Regions from separate parts of the Actinocrinis sp. genome, predicted to be linked through region 3. Evidence: riboswitches for the same ligand, from Rfam matches in the RefSeq annotation. Region 3 holds a riboswitch; each other region holds the start of a gene.
What was found. Region 3 has a riboswitch for cyclic di-AMP ahead of VGS97_RS15710 (DUF4082 domain-containing protein). Riboswitches for the same ligand answer to the same signal wherever they lie in the genome.
Positions count from the first base shown of each region.

Region 1: another riboswitch for cyclic di-AMP. It lies ahead of VGS97_RS12245 (C40 family peptidase); the one in region 3 lies ahead of VGS97_RS15710 (DUF4082 domain-containing protein).
Region 2: another riboswitch for cyclic di-AMP. It lies ahead of VGS97_RS15405 (transglycosylase family protein); the one in region 3 lies ahead of VGS97_RS15710 (DUF4082 domain-containing protein).

Region 1 covers NZ_DASYZI010000194.1:2,610-5,882, forward strand. Annotated here, with positions in the region: gene pcrA (DNA helicase PcrA) at 1-400, opposite strand, end outside; cyclic di-AMP (ydaO/yuaA leader) riboswitch at 1,102-1,269, shown strand; gene VGS97_RS12245 (C40 family peptidase) at 1,273-2,319, shown strand; partial or broken gene VGS97_RS12250 (ABC transporter ATP-binding protein) at 2,626-3,273, opposite strand, start outside.
Region 2 covers NZ_DASYZI010000251.1:30,033-33,305, forward strand. Annotated here, with positions in the region: gene glyA (serine hydroxymethyltransferase) at 160-1,497, opposite strand; cyclic di-AMP (ydaO/yuaA leader) riboswitch at 1,871-2,063, shown strand; gene VGS97_RS15405 (transglycosylase family protein) at 2,072-2,800, shown strand; gene VGS97_RS15410 (L-threonylcarbamoyladenylate synthase) at 2,931-3,273, opposite strand, start outside.
Region 3 covers NZ_DASYZI010000254.1:9,669-12,941, reverse strand. Annotated here, with positions in the region: gene VGS97_RS15710 (DUF4082 domain-containing protein) at 87-1,649, opposite strand; cyclic di-AMP (ydaO/yuaA leader) riboswitch at 1,749-1,952, opposite strand; gene VGS97_RS15705 (cellulase family glycosylhydrolase) at 2,681-3,273, shown strand, end outside.

The DNA of each region.
Region 1 (3,273 bases), on a different contig from region 3:
CGCGCGGGCCGACGAGAGCGGCGACGCGCTCCTTCATCTCGGCGGCGGCCTTGTTGGTGAAGGTGATCGCCAGGATCTCGCCGGGATGCACGTCGCGTTCGGCCAGCAGATAAGCGATGCGGTGGGTCAGCACCCGCGTCTTGCCGGAACCCGCGCCGGCCACGATGAGCAGCGGGCCGCCGGTGTGCGCGACCGCCTCACGCTGCGCCGGGTTGAGCCCGGCGAGCAGCGCCTCGGGGTCGAGATGCGAGCGGCGGGCGGCCGGGGCGAAATCCCGTTGCGATTCGGCGCGCTCGTGCTCCTCGTCGGGCGGGGGCGGCGGCGCGGACTCGTCGTCGGCCCAGGGCTCGTCCGGCAACTCGCCTTCGACCGGGAACGCGGCCGAGGAGAGCGAGGGCAGCGCGGCCTCGGCCCGCGTACGCGCCGCGCCGGGTGCGGTGGTGCGCGGCGGCTTCGGCAGGTCGAAGAGGGGCGCACCGTGGGAAGCTGAGGAACTGCTCCAACTGCTCATCAAGCACGAGTCTAGGGCCCCTGGCAGACGGATTCCGGTCGTCCGGCGGGAACATCGGCCGCAGGCCGACCGTCGACACCTTGACACCAATCTGTTCGAAGAAGTCTGCGTCGGCAAGGATCGAAAACCCGGCCGGGTAAGCAATGCACGAACAACACGGTGTGGAGTGCCGCGGCTACGCAGACGGGCCGGCGAGCGCCGCGCGACCGGCGACGAGTGATGCTGAGGCCTGAGATGCCCGCCCTTTTTTTCGACATCACGTCGGGAAGATGGCGAAGCCGCGTCGACAAGTGCGCGGCGTCGGCGGGCGGTCCGTTTTAGCCGGAAAAAGCTCCAGGCGAAACGGGCAATCGAGTACAGACCGCGGGCCGGGGCGCCGGTCGCGTGCGACGTTCCGCCAAGGGCGCGCAAGGGGCAGCACAGCAAAGGGGAGTAAAAATCCGCGGCCCCAAACCCGCCATTCGGGCGACATCTCGCTAAGGTTACGGCCCAGAAGTCAGCGAGCCTGCCGGTCCCCCGCACCGGCCGCGGGCTTCCGCGCCGAATCCCCGGCGTTGCCAGGATCGGAATATGCGTCCTCTCCCCCAAGGAGTGATATTCCGCCGGGCCGCGTCGTGGAGCCGGGGACCCATATGTCCCTCGGGGTGAGTCGCCGCGCCAGTCCCATCGGCCTTGGCCGAAGGCGACGGGCGGGGCGTAGGGCGACTTCTTCCGCCCGAACCCGTCAGCTAACCCGGTAGGCGCCGTCGGAAGAAGGAGTTATGGCGTCCCACCGCGCCCCGAAGGTATCCGGCCGGGTCACCACGACCGCGGCGACCGTGGTCGGCGTCACCGCCGGCACCGTCGCGCTGCTGCCGAGTACCAGCCAGGCGTCACCCACGCCGAGCCTCGACCAGGTCAAGGCCCAGGTCCAGCAGCTGAACGCGCAGACCGATCAGGCGACCAACCAGTACGACGCGGCCAAGGAGCAGTACGCGAAGCTCCAGCAGAAGGTCGACGGGCTCCAGGCGCAGATCACCCAGGAGCAGACCACGCTGAACTCGTTGCAGACCTCGATGGGTTTGCAGGCCGCGGCGGCCTACCGCACCGGCGGCATCTCGCCGACGCTGCAACTGGCACTGAACTCCAGCCCCGACAAGTTCCTCAGCCAGGCCGGGATCGAGAGCCAGCAGGCCGATCAGGAGGCCGTGCTGCTGAGGTCGGTGTCGCAGGACAAGGCGCAGCTGGCCCTGGACAAGAAGTTCGCCGCGCAGGCGCTCGCCCAGCAGCAGGAGGTGCTGGCCCAGGCGCAGGCCGCCAAGACCAAGATCGAGGCGACGCTCCAGTCGGAAAAGGACCTGCTGAGCAATCTGACCGCCGCGCAGCAGGCGCAAGTCACCAGCGCGGGCGGAACGACCAGCTACAGCGGGCCGCTGCCCGCCGTCTCGGGCCGGGCCGGTATCGCGGTGCGGTACGTCGAGTCGAAGGCCGCGGCGGGTGACTGGTATGCGTGGGGCGCGACGGGCCCAGACAACTTCGACTGCTCCGGGCTCATGTACGCGGCTTGGGCTGCTGCGGGTGTCCAGATACCGCGCACGTCGGAAGAGCAGTTCTCCGGTCTGAGCCAGTTCTACAGCGCTTCGCAGCTCCAGCCCGGCGACCTGGTCTTCTTCGAGGGAGACCCGCCCGGCCACGTGGCGATGTACGTCGGCAACAACATGGTCGTCCACGCTCCGCACACCGGTGCGCAGGTGCAGTACGCCTCGCTCGACCCCAGCTCCTCGAACTACATCTACATGTCCGTCGTCGGGTACGCCCGGGTCGGCTGACTCAGCCTACGGCGAGCCGCCGGCCGGAAGCTCCGGTCGAAGCCGGTTCGCCGTAGAGTACGCGCAGTAACACCACTGGTTTTACGAACCTCACGAAAAAGCGGGTGGATACGTCAAGGCCGGCCCCTCCCCCGAACCAGCCTGACAATCCGCCCCGTAGCGCCCGGACCGCCGAACCGCCGCAACCACCCACCACCTCCTCTGCGGCAAGTACCCACCCGGCGGTCCGGGCGCTCACACCTTCGCCACACAGCGGTAGCGAAGACGTCCCGGAGAGCCGCCTCTCGGGCCCTCCTTCGACCTGCCTCAGACCTCTGCGGTGGCCTCTGCGAACGCCGCCCAAAGACGCGCGTACGTGCCGCCCGCGGCGAGCAGCGCGTCGTGCGTGCCGTCCTCGACCACTCGGCCGCCGTCGAGCACCACGATCCGGTCGGCGCGCGCCGCCGTGGTCAGCCGGTGCGCGACGACGAGCGTGGTGCGGGCGCGCGAAAGCTCGTCCATCGCCCGGGTCACCGCGGCCTCGGTCGCCAGGTCCAGAGCCGCGGTCGCCTCGTCGAGCAGCAGGATGTCCGGGTCGACCAGATAAGCGCGGGCCAACGCGAGCATCTGGCGCTGACCGGCCGACAGGTTCCGGCCGCGCTCGCCGACCTGGTGCAGGTAGCCGTCGGACAGCCGGGACACGACGTCGTGCGCGCCGACCGCCCGCGCCGCCGCCTCTACCTCGGCGTCGGTGGAGTCCGGACGGCCGTATGCGATGGCGTCGCGGACCGTGCCCGGGAACAGGAACGCCTCCTGCGGCACGACGCCGAGCCGCGCGCGGTACGCGGAGAGGTCGTACTCACGCAGATCGACGCCGTCTACGCACACCACGCCGGACGTCGCGTCGTAGTACCGCGCGACCAGCTTCACGAAGGTGGACTTGCCCGCGCCGGTCTCGCCGACGAGCGCGACGGT
Region 2 (3,273 bases), on a different contig from region 3:
ACGGTAGTACGTGGTCTGCCGGTGGTACTTGTCGACGGATTCACGCCGGGACGCTTGACAAGGAAGACGCCCGGCGGGGCGCTCCGGTTGCCGGAAACACGCCGCCGGGCGGCCATTCGGATGACGGTCGCGGTGACTGCGGGTGCTGATTTCACCGGTTCAGCGGGGTCGGTACAGCGGAAATTCACCCACCAGCTCGGCGACCTCCTTCTCCACGGCCGGGACCGCGACGCCGTCGGCGTCACGGACCGCCCGGCCGATCAGGGTGGCGATCCGGCGCATCTCAGGCTCCTTCATCCGCTGGGCGGTGACGGTGGCGGTGCCGACGCGCAGTCCCGAGGTGACCATCGGCTTGGCCGAGTCGTAGGGCACGCAGCTGCGGTTGAGCATGATGCCGGCCCGCTCGCAGCGCATCTCCGCCTCGCGGCCGGTGACCTTCGCGCCGACGGCCGTGCGCACGCCGGCCCCGTCCCTGCCGCGCAGGTCCAATACGGCCAAATGGGTGTCCGTGCCGCCGGAGACGGCGCGCATCCCCTCCTGTTCGAGGGCTTCGGTCAGCGCGCGGGCGTTCGCCACGATCTGCGCGGCGTACTCGCGGAACTCCGGCTTGGCCGCCTCGGCGAAGGCGACCGCCTTGGCGGCGATCGCGTGCATCAGCGGCCCGCCCTGCGTGAAGGGGAAGACCGCGCGGTCGATCGCGGAGGCGAGTTCGGCGCGGCACAGGATCGCGCCGCCGCGCGGGCCGCGCAGCGTCTTGTGCGTCGTCAGGGTGACCACGTCCGCGTACGGGACCGGCGAGGGGATCACGCCGCCCGCGACGAGGCCGGCGAAGTGCGCGGCGTCGACCAGCAGGTGCGCGCCGACCTCGTCGGCGATCGCGCGGAACGCGGCGAAGTCGATCAGCCGGGCATAGGCGGTGGCCCCGCAGATGATCAGCTTCGGCCGGTGCTCGCGGGCCAGGTCGCGCACGCGGTCGTAGTCGATCAGCTCGGTCTGCTCGCTGACCGGATATCCCACGGTCTCGAACCAGGTGCCGGAGAAGTTGCCCTGCGCGCCGTGGGTGAGGTGGCCGCCGTGCGGCAGCGCCATGGCCAGGACCTTCTCGCCCGGGGTGAGCAGCGCGGCGAAGACGGCGAGGTTGGCGGCGGCGCCGGTGTGCGGCTGCACGTTGACATGGTCCGCGCCGAAGAGCGCGACGGCGCGGTCGACGGCCAGCCGTTCGGCCGCGTCCACTTGGGCGCAGCCGCCGTAGTAGCGGCGCCCGGGATAGCCCTCGGCGTACTTGTTGGACAGCACCGAGCCGAGCGCCGCCAGGACGGCCGGTGAGGCGGGGTTCTCGCTGGCGATCAGTTGCAGCGAGCTGCGCTGGCGTTCGAGCTCATCCAGCAGCACGCCCGCGATCTGCGGATCGGTGCGCACCAGCGCGCCGTAGTCGGGTCCGTAGAACGGGGCGATCGGGTCGGCGGTGTGGAGTCGGGGAGCGGCGATGGGGGACATGATCACGCTCCAAGTGTCAATGCCTCTGAGGGGAGCCCGCGCGATTTGCGGGCAGTTGCGGACTTTTCCCTCACACACTAGGACGAGAGGCACCGTCCGGCACGGGCAACAAGCCGCAATCCGACGCTCGTGTCGGCTCGGGCGCGCAGTAGTGCGTCGCTCACCGTTCGTCACGACGGTGACGCAGAGCACTAGTAAGACTTCGTACAGTGCGGAGAAAGCCGTTGCCGGTCAACGGAAAGTCGCGAATCAAGGACTGACTGTCCATGTGAGATCTGCCACACCTGCGCGAAGTTGAGTTTCCGCGGCGGATTTGCTTACGGTCGTTGCCGTCCGCCTACGCGGACACCGTGGTCGGTACGCCGAATCCTGCCCGCCGCCCACGCCGTACCCGAAACCCGACGGGCAGGAGCGGAGGAACCACTTTTCCGCCGGTGCAACGGGCGCCGCCCACCAGTGGCGGCCCGTGCGACACCGGCTCGGGGTGAATCCGCGCGACTCGCGGTAGGGCCATTTCTCCGGTCCGAATCCGACAGCTCACTTCGCAGGCGTGGGAGAGGAACGCTTTTCTTTCATGGCCATCAGTCGTGCTTTCCACGTGCCCGCGTCCGCCGGGCGCCATCGCAAGCCCTCCTACGCCCGCCGGGTGATCGCCACCGCCGCAGCCGCGGGCGCCGGCGTGACCATCCCGTTCATGGCCGCCGGCGCGGCCCACGCGTCCTCGATCAACTGGGACGCGGTCGCGCAGTGTGAGTCCGGTGGCAACTGGGCGATCAACACCGGCAACGGCTTCTACGGTGGGCTCCAGTTCACCGAGCAGACCTGGCTCGGCTACGGCGGCGGCGCCTACGCGTCGTACGCCAACCAGGCCAGCCGCACCGCGCAGATCGCGATCGCCGAGAAGGTGCTCGCCGGGCAGGGCATCGGCGCCTGGCCGGTATGCGGCCCGCACGGCTACACCTCAGGCGGCAGCTACACGACCACCAACGCGAACGGCGCGGGCTCGGGCTCCAACTCGGGCTCCAGCTCAAGCTCCGGCAGCTCGCACCAGTCGACCTACTCGGCCCCGTCGCACTCCACCTCGACGCCGAGCACCGGCTCGACCTACAGCGCCCCGGTGACCAGCGCCCCGTCGACCACCGCGACCGGCGGTCACAGCTACACCGTCGTGCCGGGCGACACGCTCTCCGGCATCGCGCAGAGCAAGGGGCTGTCGGGCTGGCAGAACCTGTACCAGGAGAACGAGTCGGTCGTCGGCTCGAACCCGAACCTGATCTTCCCGGGCCAGGTCCTGCACTTCTGAGTCGGCGCCGCAACGCTCAGGCGCTGCGCCGCCCAAACGCGAACCGCGCCCGGACCCTCGAACGGGGTCCGGGCGCGGCTAGTCCGTCACACAGCCGTATCTGTGCCAGCACGTCTGACGTGACGGTATGTCAGCGCGTGATGTTCGGCACCACCTTGGCGATTTCCTCGAAGCTCAGCGCGCCCTCGCGCAACAGCTTCGGAACGTCCCCGGTCAAATCGACGATCGACGACGGCACGCTGTCCGCCGTCGGCCCGCCGTCCAGGTAGATCTCCACGGACGTGCCGAGCTGGTCCTGCGCGGCGGACGCCGTCTGCGCCGGGGGCTGCCCGGAGCGGTTGGCCGAGGAAACGCCCATCGGGCCGACCTCGGTGAGCAGCTCGATGGCGACCGGGTGCAGCGGCATCCGCAGCGCGACGGTGCCGCGGGCGTCGCCCAGGTCCCACTGCAACGAGGGCTGGTGGCGGGTGACG
Region 3 (3,273 bases):
TTCGAGCAGCAGGCGGAGCCGACCGCGACCACTGGTGGCTGATCGTATGAGCGGATCGGGTACCCGGGTAGATCGTGCGGACTCGGCTACGGCTTGGGCACGGCCGCGCCTGTGAGATCGACATTCCCGGCCCAGGTTCCGTACGAGCCCGTGTACCCGGTGAGGTCCCCGACGGGGCCCCACACGTTGTTCGCGAACGTGTTGTTCTCGACGTCGACGTTGATGCCCGTCTGGTTGCGCAGGTTGAAGGCGCCGCCGTTGAGGTAGTTGTCGGTGATCGAGATACCGGTGTCCGAGGAACCCCGGTCCTGGATGAAGATCGCCGCGGTGGTGTCGCTGCGGACCGGGGCGTCCACGTAGTTGCCGTCGATCACGATGTTGCCGCCGCCCTGGCTGAAGATGCCGTCCAGGTGCGTGGGCGTGCTCGCGGTACCCGTCTGCGCCAAGCCGTGAATCCAGTTGTTCTGGATGATCGAATTGTCGGTCGGATCGATGCCTTGAGGCATGCCCGACAGGTCGTCACGAATCGCGATCTGCGCCTGATTGCCGTAGGCGGACCAGATCGGGGCGACGTCCTCGCCGGAGGGCATCGTCTTTCCGGGCAGCCAGCCGACCGTGGAGTCGGTCACCTTGATCGTCGAGTTGAGCGGGCCGGACGTATCGGGGTGCCCGAGGATCGCGTACCAGGAGTCGCTGGTCCCGCCCTGGACGATCGATTGGGAGATCGTCAGGTTGCCGGTGCCGGTCCAGAAGAAGCTTCCCTTGATCCACACGTGATCGAGAGTCAGATTCGTTTGGTCACAGCGCAGGCCGAAGGACTGCCAGCCACAGCCGCTGGGGGCCGCCCCGCCTGGCTCGTAGACCTTCAGGGCGGACGTGCTCCCCAGGTAGCCCACGCTGCCAGGCTTGACGTAGCCGCCAGGCGAGGACGTCACGACGAGCGACGAAGGCACCGAGCTTGCGCTCGGGGAGGACGGCGCAGAGGTCTTGCTCGCAGAGGCAGAGGCGGAAAGCGATGGGGAAGCGGAGGCGGAAGAGGACGGCGAGGCCGACGCACTGCCGGACGTGACAGCCGGTGCCGGAGCCGAGGTCCCTGTGGACGACGGCTTGAACAGCACGTCGACCCAGTAGTTGCTCGTCTGAGGGGACGCGGTCACGGGCCGAGCAGTCGTGCCGGCGTACGTGTAGATGCCGTTGCCCTGCTGCGACGTCATCTGGTTGGCGACCAGGTCCCCGCTCTGATACGCGACCTTGAAGTAGTTGTCGTCATGCGCATAGTGACCGTGCGGAGCCAGATACGAGGCCTCGTAGGTGGTGGACGCGGTGATGTCGACCGGTGTCGCGAACATGGCGACCTGCCAGCCGGTGGTCGTCTCCTTCGTGAAGGTGACGGCGCCCAGCTGCTTTCCCGCGGCCGACCAAAGCGCTCCGACGTGGGTGCCCGTGTTGCGAGGGCCCTTGTAGAAACGGATCCCGAGAATCTGTCCCGGGACCGCGGAATGGAACCTCATGCCGACGTTGACGCTGTTGGGGTCCGACGAGTCGGCACTCGTCGGCACGGTGCTGCCGGACCACAGGCTCTGAACGGCGACAGCGGACGCGATCTGGCTCACGTAGAAGCCGACGGCGGCGGCGAGCAGCGAGAACACGACGGAAGCGATCGCTACTTTCGATCGCTTCGACCGCGGCCGTTTGGAACGTGATCGTTTCAGTCTGGGGGTCGCGTGTGCACCCATAAGGTTTTGCCGTGCCTCTCCTCCGACCGCCTACCGGGTTAGCTGACGGGTTCGGGCGGGGAGTGCTTTCACCCTACGGCGCCGTGCGCAGGCTGCCGAGGCGGCATTGCGCTCGGCAACAGGGCACGGTGCACCGATTCACCCCAGGGACGTGCGTCTTCGATGACAGTGGGTCCCCGGCTCCACGGCGTGTTGGACCGCGGGCACACCAGTTCAGAGTACCTTCGAACGCTTGAAGCGTATCGAAGGTCGGTATTGCGACACACGGGCCGCCGCGCGAAATGTGGACTCGGCGGGTGCGCCGGTGCCGCCTTTCTGACGGCGTTGACCGGACGCACGGGCTCGACTCTATGAGGCCGTCCCCGGGTCGTGCCACCACATCCCTGCGACTTCAGAGATGTTGGGGAAGTTTTTACCGAACCACTTGCGGTGCGCCATGACCTGGTCGCTCTATGCCACGACACGGATATAGATGTGATACTCGACACGCCGTCACATCCACGCTACGGCAAGGCCTGCGGCATCGTGACGACCGATTCCCGCGGAGGCGGACTGCCCGTCGTGCTCCCGTACGCCTACAGCCACGGCCACGCGTCGGTGAGGGGTGGCACTCCCGGTGTCAGTCATATATCAGAAAATCAAACCGATTCGCTGATTCAAGCCAACCGTTTCCAGCTCGGCGAATCATTGCAGGTTCTGCGTCTGTCGTGGATTTCCGGCGAATCCCTTGGAAACACGCCTCGAAGCCAAGCGGACAGAGCGTCCCGGATCGGGGCGCCGGTGCGCGGCGTTCTGTCTGCTTTCACATGGACGGGCAGGTCAGAGCGTTGGGCTGACGCCCCGTGTTGGTCATCATCTGCCGTGTCTGTATCTAACTGCTGAAGGTCCGAGGCGATCGGGCAGGCGGCAGGCAAATCCGTCATCAGGCGGGAGAGGTGCGCGGTATGGTCACACGGGCGTTGCCGGGGTCGAGATTCCGGGTTCGAAGGCTGACGGCCGCGGCCATCGCGGTCGCCACGGCCGTGGCGGGGATGGCGATCGGCGCGGTGTCCGCCGTCCCCGCCGCCGCGGCCACGTCGAACTGCACTGCCGCGTATACGGTGACGAGCAGCTGGCAGGGCGGCTTCCAGGTGGCTCTCACCGTCACCAACAACGGTCCGGCCGTGTCGAGCTGGGCGGTGGCGTTCCGGTTCCCGAGCGGCCAGACGGTCGAGAACGGCTGGAACGGCGCGTTCTCCCAGAACGGGCCGGACGTGTCGGTCGTGAACGAGAGCTACAACGGCGCGCTGGCGACCGGGGCGAGCATCAGCCTCGGGTTCATCGGCCTGGCCGGCAACACCAACAACCCGCCGGCCTACTTCACCATGAACGGATACGCCTGCAACGGCGCGGCGCAGGTGCCCTCGGTGCAGATCACCACTCCGGCTCCGGACACGACGGTCGCTCCGGGCGCGTCGCTGGCCTTTGCCGCGGCGGCGAGCGAGCCGACCGCGTCGATCGCCAAGGTCGAGTTCCTCGAAAACTCCCTGCTGCCCGG